DNA from 2 places in the Pseudofrankia inefficax genome. Region 2 is predicted to be linked to the other one. Evidence: riboswitches for the same ligand, from Rfam matches in the RefSeq annotation. Region 2 holds a riboswitch; the other holds the start of a gene.
What was found. A riboswitch is a leader RNA that binds a small molecule or an ion and turns the genes downstream of it on or off. The one in region 2 is predicted to bind ZMP and ZTP.
Positions count from the first base shown of each region.

Region 1: linked by a shared signal. The riboswitch ahead of FRAEUI1C_RS18260 (phosphoribosylaminoimidazolecarboxamide formyltransferase) and the one ahead of glyA (serine hydroxymethyltransferase) in region 2 are both predicted to bind ZMP and ZTP.

Region 1 covers NC_014666.1:4,507,783-4,515,395, reverse strand. Annotated here, with positions in the region: gene FRAEUI1C_RS18270 (aminoglycoside phosphotransferase family protein) at 1-519, shown strand, start outside; gene FRAEUI1C_RS18265 (hypothetical protein) at 834-2,156, shown strand; gene FRAEUI1C_RS18260 (phosphoribosylaminoimidazolecarboxamide formyltransferase) at 2,466-3,611, opposite strand; ZMP/ZTP riboswitch at 3,630-3,712, opposite strand; gene FRAEUI1C_RS18255 (PASTA domain-containing protein) at 3,831-4,679, opposite strand; gene FRAEUI1C_RS18250 (SigE family RNA polymerase sigma factor) at 4,676-5,251, opposite strand; gene FRAEUI1C_RS18245 (GlxA family transcriptional regulator) at 5,411-6,412, shown strand; gene FRAEUI1C_RS18240 (hypothetical protein) at 6,620-7,150, opposite strand; gene FRAEUI1C_RS18235 (MFS transporter) at 7,517-7,613, shown strand, end outside.
Region 2 covers NC_014666.1:6,339,674-6,347,286, forward strand. Annotated here, with positions in the region: gene FRAEUI1C_RS25545 (AAA family ATPase) at 1-141, opposite strand, end outside; gene FRAEUI1C_RS25550 (alpha/beta fold hydrolase) at 263-1,144, opposite strand; gene FRAEUI1C_RS25555 (cupin domain-containing protein) at 1,211-1,555, opposite strand; gene FRAEUI1C_RS25560 (AraC family transcriptional regulator) at 1,770-2,627, shown strand; gene glyA (serine hydroxymethyltransferase) at 2,705-3,967, opposite strand; ZMP/ZTP riboswitch at 4,131-4,217, opposite strand; gene FRAEUI1C_RS25570 (alpha/beta hydrolase) at 4,238-5,878, opposite strand; gene FRAEUI1C_RS25575 (maleylpyruvate isomerase family mycothiol-dependent enzyme) at 6,149-6,922, shown strand; gene FRAEUI1C_RS25580 (isopenicillin N synthase family dioxygenase) at 6,970-7,613, opposite strand, start outside.

The DNA.
Region 1 (7,613 bases), 1.8 Mb from region 2:
GAGACTGCACCCGAGGGCGCCCGGAAGGAGGTCACCGCCTCGATGACCGCACAGGCGGCCGAGGCGGCACTGTGCCTGAAGGCCACCGAGGAACTGCTGCACCCCGACGAGCGGGAACTGGTCGCCGAGGTCGCCCACGACCTGGTCGCCCTGGCCGCCGGCCTCCCGCTGGTCTACCTCCACGGCGACGCCGCACCGCGCAACTGGCTCTGGGACCAGGTCACCACCACCCTGGCCCTGATCGACTTCGAGACCGCCGAACACGGCCTCGCCGTCCAGGACATGATCTGGCTCCGCGGCGCCCTGTGGCCCAGCCAGCCGCACCTGCGCGAGGCGTACCTCGACGGCTACGGCCGCCCCCTGACCGACGATGAGCAGCGGCTGCTGCTCCTGCTGACCGCCCGGCTGGCCGTGTCCTACCTGACCACCGGCCTGCGCAACCAGGACCAGATCCTCATCGACCGCGGTCGCACCGCGCTCGGCGACCTGGTCCGCACCCGCCGGTGCGCGTCGGCCTGACGTGCCCGTGATCGTAGGCGCAGCCATAGTCCCAGCAGCGCCGACACATGACCGACGACCGCGACGATCGCCGCGACCTCGACTGGTCGGGCCCTGGCCGCCGTGCGGTCCGCAGCGCGGCTGAAAGCTGCTCCCCCGGTCCAGATTCTGACGCCCGAGAATCGAAGCTTATCGCGCGTCAGACTTTTCGTCTCCCGATCAATAGCGTTTCGTTCCGTCGTAGCGTTTCGTCTCTGCTACGGTCTGGACGTTACGAAACTGGTGGAGGGGGCGCGAAGGTGGAAGCGGCGGCGACACGGGACAACAGTGGGGATTTGGGGGCGGAGGTCGGGGGAGAGTTCGGTCAGGCGGCCGGCGTCACTGACGACGCCGGCCGTCTCGTCGCGCTCCGGGACGCGTCGGACGGGGTGCCCGGGGCGGTGTGTGGCTATCCGGGGTGTGGGCGGCCGTGCGCGCCGGCGGACGGGCCCGGCCGGCCGCCCGCGTACTGCGACGACCCGGCGCACACCCGGCTGTCGGCCTACCGCCGCCGCCGCGAGATCGCCGCGCTGACCGCGGCCGACGGCGGGCCGGAGGCAGGTGACGGCCCGCGCCGGACCGCCGGAGGGGGCGTGCCGGCCAGCCGTGCGCCCGGGCGGTCCGAGACCCGGCCGGTGGCGGTGGCCCGGCTGCGCGCCGACGAGCTCGCCGCCCACGTCGGGACGCTGGCCGCCGATCTCGGCCGGACGCTGGAGGCGTTCACCGCGACGCTGGGCCGGCTGGGTGACGTCGCCGCGGCGGAGACGCAGGTGGAGGCGGCCGAGGCGGACGCGGCCCGCCGGGTGGGTGAGGCGACCGCCCGCGCGGTCCGCGCCGAGGCGGCGGCCCGGGAGCAGACCGTGGCGCGGGCGGACGCGGAGGCGGTCACCGCGGAGGCGACCGCCGCGCTCGACGAGCTGGAACGACGCCTCGCTGTGGCCGACGCCGCGGCGCTCGCCGCCCGGGAGGCCGCGGGAGAGGCCGAACGCCGGGCCGCCGAGGAGATCGCCCAGATCCGCGCCCAGGCGGCGGCGGAGGTCGAAACGGCCAGGGCCCAGGCCCGGGCCGAGGTCGCGACCGCGCGGGCCGAGGCCGACGAGCGGGCCGAGTCGGCGCGCGCGGACGCGGCGGCCCGGCTGGCGACGATCCGGGCGACCGCGGAACGGGAGATGGCGACGTTGCGCGGTCAGCTCGCCGCGGCGAACGCCGAGCTCGGTGGCGCCCGCCGTGACGCCGCGTCGGCGGCCGAGGCGCAGGCGGAGCTGCGCGCCGAGCTGACCGCGTTGCGGGAGGCGGCGTCGGCGGACCGGGCTGGTGCCGCGGCCACCCTCGACCGGGTCCGGGCCGAGGCGGCGGCCGAGGCCGACCGGCTGCGCCGGGAGACCGCCGACGAGCTCGGCCGGGGCCGGGAGGAGCTGGCCAGGGTGCGGGCCGCGGCGGACACCGAGGTCGGCCGGATCCGGGCCGAGGCGGCGACGGCGCGGGAGGCCGACCGGGCGGCGGCCGAGGAGCGGATGGCGGTGCTGGCCGAGGCCCGCGCCGACGCCCGGTCCCGCGCCGAACGCGCCGAACGCCACGCCGACGCGCTCGCCGCCCAGCTCGCCCAGACCGCCGGCTGACGCCGGCCCCGCTCGCCTTCGGCGTCCCCATGATCGCCGTTTCGGCCCTCTGGTGGTCGTCGCCGAGCATGTTTCGCGGCCACCCCAGGGCGAAAACGGGGATCAAGGGGGCCGCCGAGCCGCTGACGGCCGCGGCGCTGAGCCTTCCGCTCCCCCACACGCCCGATGATCATGAAGCCTGGTCCCGGCTGGCAACCGGCCTGGGCCGATCACGTCCGTGATCGGGGTAGCCAGAGCTACCCCGATCACGGCGTGCCGGGAGCGGCGGAACGCGGCGCGCGGCGTTGGCAAGGTCAGTGGCGGAAAAGGTCAGTGGCGGAACAGGCGCAGGCCTGTGTGGATGAGCGCGATCCCCCGGTCCTGGCAGGCGGCGGCGACGTCGGCCGAGCGGGTGGACCCGCCGGGTTCGGCGATGTAGCGGACGCCGTGGCGGTGGGCGTGGTCGATGTTGTCCGGGAACGGCAGGGCACCGTCGGAGGCGAGCGCGACCTGGTCGAGCTGGCGCAGCCAGCGTGCGCGATCGGCGCCGGTCAGCGGTACCGGGCCGGTGCCGTCCTCACGCATGGCGGGGTCCGCGTCGAGGTAGCTGATCTGGTCGTTGATCCGGTCCTGGATCTTCCGGTCGCCGCCGGTGGTCAGCGCCTGGACGCGGGGGTGGCGGCGCAGCCACCAGGTGTCGGTCTTCGCGCCGGCGAGGCGGACACCGTCGACGCGGGACTGCTGGCCCGCGCCGACTCCGAGGGTCATCCCGTCGCGGACGTAGGCGACCGAGTTCGACTGGGTGTGGCGGACCACGATCAGGCCGAGGAGCAGGTCGTCGCGCGCGCCGTCGGGCACCGTCCCCACCTGGACGTCGGCGAGCGTCGTCCGGTCCAGGACGGCGTCGTCCCGTGGCTGGACGAAACGCAGCCCGCACACGTCGCGGACCTCCTGGGTGGGTGGCTGGTAGGCCGGGTCGGCTTCGAGGACGACGAACGCGCCGTTCTTCTTCGCGGACAGCGTCGCCACGGTGCCCGGTTCGTAGCCGGGCGCGACGATCCCGTCGCAGACCAGCCGCCGCAACAGGTCGGCCAGCTCGGCGTCGACCGGCGCGGAGACCGCGGCGAAGTCACCGTAGGAGCTCTTCGGGTCGGTGTCGCGGGCCCGCACATAGGCGCTGGTCAGCGCCCCGGCCGGCCCTGGGCCCAGCCTGTAGGACTCGGTCATGGCCGCGTCGAGGGCTCCGGCCAGCGCGGCTCCGGCCGGTGAGACGTGCTTGAACGAGGCGGCGGCGGGCCGGCCGAGGGCCCCGGCCGCCTCGCGGACGAGCTGCCAGCCACCGAGCGCGTCCAGCATGTTGATGTAGGAGGGCTCGCCGTGCAGGACCCGGACGGGTGCGGTGCCGTCGAGGGGTTCGACCGTCGCCGGCCGCTGATGGGGGTTCATGCCGTACCGCAGGTTCATCGCCCACCTCACGCGAAAGGGTTCCTTCGCGTCGCGGGCCCAGGCGGTCGGCGTCGACGGTCACGCGGCCGTTCCCCGGTGGTGACCCACCCGCGCCAGTAGCGGCCTCCCGCACCGTAACAAGACCGGCCCGCTGGCTGTGTGGCCGTCCCGCCAGCTGGGCGGGGCTCGCCCTGTCCTGTCAGCCGGAGAGGCGGGATGACAGGACAGGGCGAGCGAGGTGGTGACCGGTCAGGGGCTGGCGGCGACGGACGCTGGGGGCACGCAGGCGTAGGTGATGCTGACCGTGCTCCCCCGGGCGGCGCGGGTGCCGGCGGTGGGGCTCTGGGCCGTGACGCTGCCGTAGCCGGTGGAGCAGGTCCACGGGCCGTCCAGCCAGACCTGGAAGCCGGCGGCCTCCAGGGTGGTCTTCGCCGTGGCCGGGGTGGTTCCGACGAGGTTGGGCACGTCGGCGCATGCGGCGGCCACCCGCAGGGTGATGGTCGCGGTCGCGGCCGCCCGGGTTCCCGCGGCGGGCTGCTGGGCGAGGACCTGGCCGGCCGGGCTGTCCGTGGAGCCGCACACCGACGTCTGGCTCACCGTGAAGCCGAGGGCCCGCAGCGTGGCCGTCGCGTCGGTGCCGTTTCTGCTGACCACGTTGGGCACCGTGGTCAGCGAAGGGGGTGCTGTCGCCGGGGGCGGGACGGTGGTGTGCGGGCCCTGCTGGGTCGGCGCGACCGTCGGCGGGCTCGTTCCCACGCTCGCGACGATCGCCGGTATGCCGGGAGTGAGGGTCGGCGGGAGGGTGCCGGCGGGCCGGCCCGCGAGGGGCTGGGAGACGTGGCTGACCGCGGAACCACCGCCGGTCAGCAGGACCGTCGCGGCGACGACCGCGGCGACAGTGAACGCGGTGACGGTCACCGGGATCGCGACGGCGAGGCGCCGGCGGCGCCGGGCCGCCGGGGCGGCGGCCAGCGCCCGGGTCAGCAGCCTGTCGGGCGCGGTGGCGTGGACCTGGCCCGCGGCGGTGCGCAGCCAGTCGGCGGTGGCGCGGTCGGCGTCGTCGTCGCGGTGGTCCGAGGGGTGACGGGTGGGGTTCACGGGGTCTCCTTCCCGCGGGCGGCGCTGCTGAGGGTGACCCGGCCCGGTGGTGTCGTCGCGAGCGTCGGTGGGCCAAGGGCAGCGACGGCCGGGTCCGCGCGCAGTTTCGCGAGGCCCTTCGACGCCTGGCTTTTCACCGTGCCCGTCGAACAGCGCAGCAGCGCCGCGACCTCGTCTTCCGGCATGTCCTCGCAGTAGCGCAGGATCACGACCGCCCGCTGGCGGGGTGGCAGCGCCGCGAGGGCCTTGGCCAGCTCGGCGCGATCCTCGACGGCGGCGAGCTGCGCCGAGGCCTGCGCGGTCTCGGGTGGCCGCTCGACGAGGACGTGGTGGACGCGGCGGCGGCGGAACTGGCTCACGTTCGCGTTGACCATGACCCGGCGGGCGTAGGCGTCGGGCCGGGCGTGGCCGGACACCCGGCGCCAGACGACGTAGACGTGGGTCAGCGTCGTCTGGGTCAGGTCCTCGGCCTCCCCCGCGTCGCCGGTGAGCAGGTAGGCGAACCGCAGCAGTCCCGCGGTGCGCGGTTGGAAGTAGGCGACGAACCCGTCGTCGCCGTCCGCTGGTCCCATGTGACCTCCCGCCCTACAGACGCTGCCCCGTCGGTCCGGGGTTGCCCGGGTTGGACGGTTTGCGCGAACCACCGGCGGGCGCGCTGGAGGTGGTGGCTCGGGTGGGAGTCTGCCTGGGTCCCTGGTGGCGGGAATCCGGCGGTGGCCTAGATTTCGGCCATGACAACCGGAGCGGCCTCGCGGCTCGTGGCGGTGCTGGCGGTCGACGGGGTGGTTCCGTTCGACCTGGCGGTGCCGGTGGAGGTGTTCGGCCGGGCGCGGCTCGCCGACGGGAGCGCGGCCTACCGGGTTGTCGTCTGCGCGGCCCGGCCGGGGGCCGACGTCGACGCGGGGACCTTCACGCTGCGCGCCCGCCACGGGCTGGACGTGCTCGCCGCGGCGGACACGGTGGTCGTCCCCGGTACCGGCGACGTCGGCGCCCCGGTGGATCCGGCTGTCCTGGACGCGTTGCGGGCGGCGGCGGCCGGGGCGGACGGCCGGGGTGGGGCGCGGGTCGCGTCGATCTGCTCGGGGGCGTTCATCCTGGCCGCGGCGGGCCTGCTCGACGGCCAGCGGGCCACGACGCACTGGTTGGGGGCGGCGCAGCTCGCCGCCCGCTACCCGACGGTCGACGTCGACCCGGACGTGCTGTTCGTCGACAACGGCGGGCGGGTGTTGACCTCGGCGGGCGCGGCGGCCGGGCTGGACCTGTGCCTGCACCTGGTCCGGGCGGACTTCGGGTCGGCGGTCGCGGCCGACGCTGCCCGGCTGTCGGTGATGCCGCTGGAGCGGGCCGGTGGGCAGGCGCAGTTCATCACGCACCAGCCGCCGGCGCCGGACGGGGTGTCGCTGGAGCCGCTGCTGCGCTGGCTCACCGGCCATCTCGACGAGGAGCTGACCCTCGTCGAGATGGCCCGGGAGGCCGCTCTGTCGACGCGGACCCTGTCGCGCCGGTTCCGGGAGCAGACCGGCACCACTCCGGCGCAGTGGCTGGCGGTGGCCCGGCTGCGGCGCGCCCAGCAGCTGCTGGAGTCGACGGACCATCCGGTCGAGTGGGTCGCGGCCCGGGTCGGTTTCCGCTCTCCCGCCGCGTTCCGTGACCGGTTCCGCCGGCTGGTCGGGACCAGCCCGCAGGCCTACCGCCGCGCGTTCCGCTCCCCCGAGGCCGCCCGCGCGGCGTAGGCGTTAGATCTTCAGGTCGGTCCATGGCGCCGGATCATGCCGGTGAACGGGGTGCCCGGGCCCGCGTCGGCCCGTTGGTGCTGGTGATCGTGGTTTCGGCCCTCGGGTGGTTACAGAAACGGCCAGGTCACGACCACGACAGGGCCAAAACGGTGATCAAGGACTGGCCGCTGGTCCGCGAGAGGCGGCCTAGGACGGCCGCCGGGCTCAGACGCCGGTGGTCGACCCGGGTCGGACGATCATGATGATGACGACGGCGGCCCAGAGCAGGTTGAACATGCCAGTCGTCATCGCCAGCCGGCCAGCGAGCCGCGCGCCCACGCCAGGCTCGGACGTGGTGGCGGAGTCCGGCACGGCCGGAACGCTCCCGGCCGGCGAGGCGACGGGGTGGCTCAGCGTGGCGAGGGCGGCGCTCTGGCCGGGTAGCACGACGGCCGCCAGCAGCGCGGCCGCGGCGGCGGTGAGCACGATCGAGACGATGACCCAGGCCTGGCCGAAGACGTGCAGCGGGCCGGCGAGCGCCAGCCCGAAGAACGGCACCGCGAGCCCGACCAGCGCGTACACCCGGCAGATCCGGTGCAGTGTCCGGGCGACCGTCAGCGGGGCGCTCTCCCCCGGGCTGGCCGCCGGATCGGCGGCGAGCCGCAGATACCGCGGGAACATGCTCGCCGCGACGGCGACCGGGCCGACCGTGAGAATCGCGGCGAGCACGTGCAGGCTGAGCAGGATCTTGGTCACGAGTGGGTCGCTCCGGCTTCCGTGGACGGACAGGGCCGAGTCCCGGCCCAGAACCGGGGACGTCGGTGGGCCTTCGACCAGCACGAAGGCCGCGTCCTGGACGCTATGCACCCGCGGGCCGCCCCGACCCTGGCGGAAATGCCAGATGTCGCCGGATTCACGCCACCGGCCGGCGACCCGGCTCCCCCAGACCCGTGCGGGCGGGCGAAATCCGGTGCGGAGGCGGGCGGAAGGCCGTAGCCTGCCGGTGTGACCTGGCGACATTGATCCACCACCGGCAGATCGAGCGGTGGCGGCAAGCCGCGGCCGGCCCCGGAGCGGGCCCTGGCCGGACGGCTGTATACATATGCGTTTCTCGCCGACTGTGTGCCGTTCTACCCGGTGTACGCGTTGGTGTTCGCGGACGCGGGGGTGTCGCCGGCGGGCATCTCGGCGCTGTTCGCGCTGTGGTCGGCCGCGTCGT
Region 2 (7,613 bases):
AGCCTCCAGCAGGAAGGACTTCCCCTGCCTGCGACGCCCGGTGACGACTCCCAGCGTGGCTCCGGGAGTGGAGTCCTCGCAGAAGCCCTCGAGCGCCGCCCACTCCTCGTCCCGGTCGAACATGTCCGCAGGACGTTCCATGCCCACCGCCAGCCTAGTGGAACTGTACTTACAGTAAGTGTACTTCCACTAGGCAACCCCTGGTGGGAGGCATGATCCGCGGTCTCAGGCAGGGCGGGCGGGGATGAACCGGGGGTCGGTATCAGCCCAGGGGCGTGCCGTGGAAGTCGACGATGGCCTGGGCTATCGGGACGAGGTCCTCTTCGAGGGCGAAGTGGCTGGTGTCGAAGAAGCGCAGCTCGGAGTCGGTGACCGCCTGGTGGATCGCCTCGGCGCCGGCCGGGACGAAGAACTGGTCGTTCCTGCCCCAGGCGATCAGGGTCCTGGGCTGGCGCTCCCGCAGGAAGGCCTGCCAGGCCGGATACAGCGCGATGTTCGTCGGGTAGTCCGTGATCAGCGCGCGCTGGATCCGCTGGGAGTCCGGGTGCGTCAGCGCGTAGGCGTCGAGGTTCCAGGCGTCGGGGCTCAGCAGTTCCGGGTCGCGGGCCCCGGCCTGGTAGAGGAACTTCGCGAACTCGACGGTCACGGTCTTGTCGGCCATGGATTCCTGACCAGCCTGATCCTCGTCGCCGGGCGCGGCGGCCTGCTGGGGTGGGAACCCTTCCAGGAACAGGTTGGCGTTCTGGACCACCAGCCCGGCGACCCAGTCCGGATGCCTCACCGCGAGTCGGAAGCCGACCGGGCCGCCGAAGTCCTGCATGTAGAAGACGAACCGGTCGAGGCCGACCTTCTCGACCCACTGCTCCATGACGTCAGCCAGGTTGGCGAATGTGGGTACCCACTTGTCCTCGGCGGGGAACTCGCTGTTGCCGCTTCCCGGATAGTCGGGAGCGAGCACGTGGAAATGCGGGGCGAGCAGCGGGATCAGGTTGCGGTACATCGACGACGAGGAGGGGAACCCGTGGAGCAGCACTATCGCGGGCCGGCCCGGGTCGCCCGCCTCACGGTAGAAGACACGAATGCCCCCGACGTCGACCGTGCGATGGAGGACGGGCGGGGCTGAGGCGACGACTTTATCGGTCAAGGGAGGCTCCTTTGCCGGGGAAGTACCGGCGGAAACGCACGGACGGTGCGTCCGTCGCGGACTGGCTCATGACGCGTGCTGGAGCCTGAGAAAGCGCGCTCCCGCGGTGCCGGTCATGATGGAGTACGAAGACCGGGCCGCGAGGAAGACGAGCGTGCCGGGAACGACACTCTGATCGAGCACCCGCATCTCGCCTTCCAGCATGAAGAAGAACTCGCTCTCCGGGTGGCTGTGCTCACGCTCGTGATGCCCGGGTTCGTACTCGACCAGCATCGCGAGCGGCACGATCGGAGATCCGGTCTGGAAGCGCTTGAAACGCACTCCTGGCTCACCCTCTGCCGACTTTCCCCGCCAGGCGTCGGGAACCTCTTCCCAACCGAGCTCATTGGTGTCGGTGAACGTTGCGGCCATGGCAGTCCTTTACCGTGCGGAAGGCTTCGTCCGTCCACAGTGTGTGAGTCGCGGCCGCCTCCCGTCGCCGCGCTGGCGGCCAGAGATTCGACTCCGCCGGCCAGGCCGCGTCACGGACCAGAGTCGACCGCTCCCGGCCCGCCACGGCCCTGCACCGTCCCGACCCCGCTGCCGGCAGGACCCTCCGCACCGGCCTTCTGCTGGCAGGACGCTGGTGTACGTGTGTCCTAGAGTTCCGGACGTGACCGCCTTCGCGCCGCCAACCGCCGTGCACCAGATCGACATGCGACGGGGTTCGGACGTCCGGGCCGGCGTCTACCGGTTCGACATCGGCGAGGACGTCGTCACGGGCTGGCACACTCATCACTTCCACGAGGTCGAGTACGCGATCGAGGGTGTCGCGGAAGTCGAGACCGAGTCCGCGCGATTCCTGCTGCCGCCGCAGCAGGCCATGTGGATACCCGCGGGCGTGGCTCATTGCCCCACCCTGACGAGGGTCAAGACCGTGGCGGTCTTCTTCGACCCATCCATGGTGCCCGGGACCCACGACCGGGCCAGAACCCTGGCCGCCGCCCCCGTCATTCGCGAGATGATGATCTATGGCGAACGCTGGCCGATCAACCGGCCTTCCGGTGACGCGACGGCGGACGCCTACTTCGAGGTGCTGGCCACTCTCGTCTTCGACTGGCTCGACCACGAGATTCCGCTCAGCCTGCCCACCACGACCGACCCCGTCGTCAGTGCGGCCATGGACTACACGAATGCCCATCTGGACCAGGTGGAGCTCTTCGACGTCTGCCGCGCCATCGGGGTATCAGACCGGTCGCTGAGGCGGGCCTTCTCGGCCGTCACCGGAATGGCCTGGCGCGACTATCTCCTGCAGAGCAGGCTCATGCGGGCGATGGCCATCCTGGCCGAGCCGGGCCCGACCATCCTGGAAACCGCCACCAGGGTCGGCTTCGGAAGCGTCAGCGCGTTCACCCGGGCGTTCCGGCGGCACACGGGCGAAACCCCGACGTCCTACCGGCGCCGGGTGCTGGCGGGCCGAGAGCGTTCGACGGTCTCGCGTTGACCGGGAACACGAGTCCGGCCGCCGGGTGAGCCCGGCGGCCGGATCGGTGTGAGGCAGGGCTACCGCCCCGCGGTGGGTCAGACCCAGCCGGGCATCGGGTAGTTCGCGGTGAGGTCGCGGACCTCGCCGGCGATCTGGGCCAGGACGGCCTCGTCGCCGTCGGCCGCCGCCTTGACGGCCTGGTCCATCCACGCGGCGATCTGGGCCATCTGCTCCGGCCCCATGCCGCGGGTGGTGACGGCGGCGGTGCCCAGCCGCAGGCCGGACGGGTCGAACGGCTTGCGGGTGTCGTACGGGACGGTGTTGTAGTTCAGCTCGATGCCGGCCCGGTCGAGCGCCTGGGCGGCCGGCTTGCCCCCGATGCCCTTGCTGGTCAGGTCGACCAGGATCAGGTGGTTGTCGGTGCCGCCGGACACCAGGTCGAAGCCACGGTCGGCGAGCGCGGTGGCCAGCGCCGCCGCGTTCGCGACGATCTGGTGGGCGTAGGCGCTGAACTCGGCGGTCGCCGCCTCGCGCAGCGCGACCGCGATGGCCGCCGTCGTGTGGTTGTGCGGGCCGCCCTGCAGGCCGGGGAACACCGCCTTGTCCAGCGGCGCGGCGTGCGCGGCGTCGGACATCAGCATCGCGCCGCGCGGGCCGCGCAGCGTCTTGTGCGTGGTCGTCGAGATGACCGGGGCGTGGCCGACCGGCGACGGGTGCGCGCCACCGGCGATCAGTCCCGCGATGTGCGCGATGTCGGCGACGAGCACGGCGTCGACCTCGGCCGCGATCTCGGCGAACGCCGGGTAGTCGATCGTCCGCGGAATCGCGGTGCCGCCGCAGAAGATGACCTTCGGCCGCTCGGCCAGCGCCACCTGGCGGACCTCGTCCAGGTCGACCCGGCCGGTGTCCTGGCGGACGCCGTACTTGACGCTGCGGAACCACTTGCCGGTGGCCGAGACCGACCAGCCGTGGGTGAGGTGGCCGCCCATCGGCAGCGCCATGCCCATGACGGTGTCGCCGGGCTGCAGGAAGGCCAGGTAGACGGCCAGGTTGGCCGGCGAGCCCGAGTAGGGCTGGACGTTGGCGTGCTCGACGCCGAACAGCGCCTTGGCCCGCTCGATCGCCAGCGTCTCGATCGGGTCGATGAACTGCTGGCCCTCGTAGTAGCGCTTGCCGACGTAGCCCTCGGAGTACTTGTTCGTCAGGACCGTGCCACTCGCCTCGAGAACCGCGTTCGAGACGTAGTTCTCCGACGCGATCAGGCGAATCTTCTCGTACTGGCGGCGGGCCTCGGACTCGACCAGGTTCGCGATCTCCGGGTCGGCGCTGGCCAGGTCACGGATCGATGGCTGGTGCATGGGAAGACCTCCAGGAAGTGGCTGCCCGGCCCGCCCGCGTCCACACGGCCGGTTCCGCCAGCGGTGCCTGGCAGGAGTGTCGGTTTCGCGTGGGCCACCGGCGGACGATCGCGCTGCGGGCAGGAGTCGTCCGGCCGACGGCACCAGATAGCCGGTGCCGCTTCGGCGGCACCCAGGCGCACGGTGCCTCGCCGATCGGTCGCTTCCCGGTGGTTGATTCCACCCGAGCACGCCAGTCGCGACTCACCCCGAAGTCTAGCCGGTCGCCCCTCAGGAGCAGACGGTGCCGGGCTTCGGTACGACGAGATTCACCAGGTAGTCATCCACCGCGTCGTGGACGCACGTGCTCGGTCCCTCGTAGGCGCCGTGCGTGTACGAGCGCCACGTCAGCAGCACGCCGCTGGACAGCTGGGACGCGAGCGAGCGCGCCTCCGGGTACGGCGTCGCCGGGTCGCCGGTGGTGCCGACCAGCAGGATCGGCGGAGCGCCCTTGGCCAGGAAGGGCCCGGTGTAGCGGGAGGCCGCCCGGACCTTCCAGAAGGCGCAGGTCAGCCCGCCGAGGGCCAGCGTGTAGCCGATCCGGGGCGCCGCGACGGCCAGCCGCGCCGCGAAGCGCCGGTAGGCCGCGAGATCCGTCGGGTAGCTCTGGTCGGCACAGTTGATCGCGGTGTTGGCGTCGAACGAGTTGTCGTAGCTGCCGTCGGGCCGCCGGCCGGACTGCTGGTCGGCCAGCGAGAGCAGCACGGAGCCGTCGTTCGCCGTGTCGGCCAGCCCCAGCGCCAGCGCCAGGATCGGCCACTGCTGCTGGCTGTACAGCAGTTGCAGGACGGCGGAGGTCAGCACGCCGCTGTCGACCGGGCGGGTCGTGTCGACGTCCTTGCCCTGGGCGTAGATCGGGTGTTTCGCGATCCGGGCGACGAGCCGGTCGTAGTGGCCGAACGGGTCGCCGTCGCCGAAGGGGCAGGTGGTGTCGCGGGCGCAGGCGGTGAGGAAGGCGCTGAGCGCGGCGTCGAAGGCCTTGGCCTGCAGCAGGGTCTCCGCGAAGGGATCGGTGGTCGACATCCTCGGGTCGACCACCGCGTCCAGCACCAGGGCACGCAGGTGAGTGGGGAACAGCGCGGCGTAGGTGGCGCCCAGCTCCGACCCGTACGAGGCGCCATACGCGGTGAGCCGCCGGTCGCCGAGCGCGGCGCGCAGCACGTCCACGTCGCGGGCCGCCGCCTCCGTCGACAGGTAGGGCAGCATCCTGCCGCTCCAGCGCTCGCAGCCCTCGGCGACCCCCCGGTCCGACGCCGCCGTCCCGCCGAACCCGGCGGGCACACTCCCCTCCGTCGATCCCGGGACGGCCCGGCGCGCCGGCACGCCCACCAGGACGTCGGTGAGCTCCGTGGCCTTCTGGGCGTCGGTCAGGCAGCGGACCGGCGCGCTCGCGCCGACCCCCCGCTGGTCGAACCCGACGATGTCGAACCGGTCACCCACCACGGTGTCGAACAGCTGCGGGTACGTCTTGATCGAGTTGACGCCCGAGACGCCCGGCCCGCCCTCCAGGTAGACCAGCGAGCCGATCCGGCGGGCGGGCTCGCGGGCCGGCCGGCGCACCACCGCGAGGCTGATCGTGCCGGCCGCCGGGTTCGCGTAGTCGAGCGGCACGGGAAGCGTCGCGCACTGCACGCCGTCGCCGCAGGCCCGCCAGGCCGACAGCCGGCCGACGCCGGTCGACGGCTCGGCCGCGCCGGCCGCCGGAACCGGCCCGGCGGCACCCGCCACGGCGATCACCAGCGCCGCCGCCCACGCTCGGGGCCGGCCGGGCAGCCGGCGCCGCATCCCACCCGCGCCCGGCCCGCCCGCGCCGGGCCCACTGGCACCGGATCCATTGGGGCCGCCGTCCTGGTTGCGCCTTGGCTGGTTCACGGGACCTCGGCTTCCGCTGGAAGGCTTGCGGTCTGTGCCAGCGGCCGGGCCACCTCCACCCGCCCGGCACCTCGACCGCCTCGACCGCAGGTCACGTTCCGTGACGACTGCGTCGGCTCCGTCCCCGGTCCCGGGCGCGGGCAACCCTCCGGCACCGGAACCGCCCGGGCCGCGTGACCCGTCCCGAGACGATCCCGGCGAACGCTCCGAACAGGCGCTGGAGCGGACGGGTTGGTGCGTTCGGAGCGTCGAACCGAGAGACTCCAGGGCATGGACTATCCCGCGATGTTCCAGACGCAGGCCGAGGCGCTCATCGACGCCGCGGCGGGGAACCTCGACGCGCCCGTGCCGTCCTGCCCAGGCTGGGACAACCGCCGGCTGGTCAGCCACGTCGCCCGGCTGCTGGCCTCCACCGCGGCGCACCTGCCACGCGGGGTGGTCGACCCGCCGGCGTTCACCGAGCGGCCGCCGGCACAGGACGAGGCGCTGGTGGCGCACTACCGGGCGTCGCTCGCCGCGACCCTGGCGGCGTTCCAGGCCGTCGATCCGGCTGCTCCCGCCTGGAACTTCACGAACGCGCCGCAGGTCGCCGGTTTCTGGCCGCGCCGGCTGACTCACGAGCTGCAGATCCACGCCTGGGACGCGGCGAACGCGGTCGGACCGGCGCCCGAGCTCGATCCGGCGCTGGCCGCGGACGGCATCGACGAGGTGCTGCGGGTCCTGCTGCCGGCGGCCCGCGCGGCCGGGCTCACCTCCCACGCCGAGGGCACGGCGCACGTCCACCTCACCGACCCGCTGTTCACCGGGACGCCGTCGGTCACGGACGAGGCCGCCGCGCCGCCGGCGCCGAGCGGTGAATGGATGGTCGCGCTGGCCGGGGACTCGGTCGAGGTCAGCGAGGGGCACGAGAAGGGGGACGCGGGCCTGCGTGGCCCCGCCGGCCCGGCGCTGCTGGCGATCTGGGGTCGGACCGGCTTCGACGGCCCCGGCCTCACCGCCTTCGGCGACCAGGACCTGCTGACGGCGCTACGGCCCGGCCGCTGACGCCGACCCCCTGGCCCGGGTGACGGGCGGCCGGCCCGCCGGCCAGATCAGGAGCCGAAGTTGGCCTGGATGCGCTGCAGAAGGTAGTCGCGCGCCGTGATGTCCGGATAGCGCCCGGACGGGCTGGAGATGACGACGTCGGTGTTGGCCTGGGCGAAGAACGCCAGCGAGTAGCGCGGCCCGGCGTACTCACCGGGCACCGGTAGCCGCACCCGGTGGAACGTCGAGGGCAGCGCGTCGTCGCTCCAGCGCATCAGCATGTCGCCGATGTTGCAGGTGATGGCGTCCGCCGTGGCCGGGACCGACGTCCACCGCTCGGCGTCGGCCTCCTTGCCGGGCAGGACCTGCAGGCCGCCCTCGCCCTCGCGCTGGAACAGCAGGGTCAGGCAGTCGAAGTCGGTGTGCGCGCCGGCCCGCCAGAGCCCCGGCGTCGCCTGGGCCTCGGGCGGCACCGGGAAGTAGTGCAGCAGCCGCAACGTGCTCTGGTAGGTCGGCGCGGCCGGGTCGTGGGCGGCGGTGAAGAAGTCACGCGGGAAGCCGAGCCGGTCGGCGAAGCAGGACAGCACGAGCGTCGCCACCTCCCAGCACCGGCGCTCGAAGCCGAGCATCGTCGCGGCGAAGCCGTCGAGCTCCGCGTCGGTCGGCCACAGCCCGGCCATCCGCGGCCGGGTGACCTGGTAGGACTCCTTCT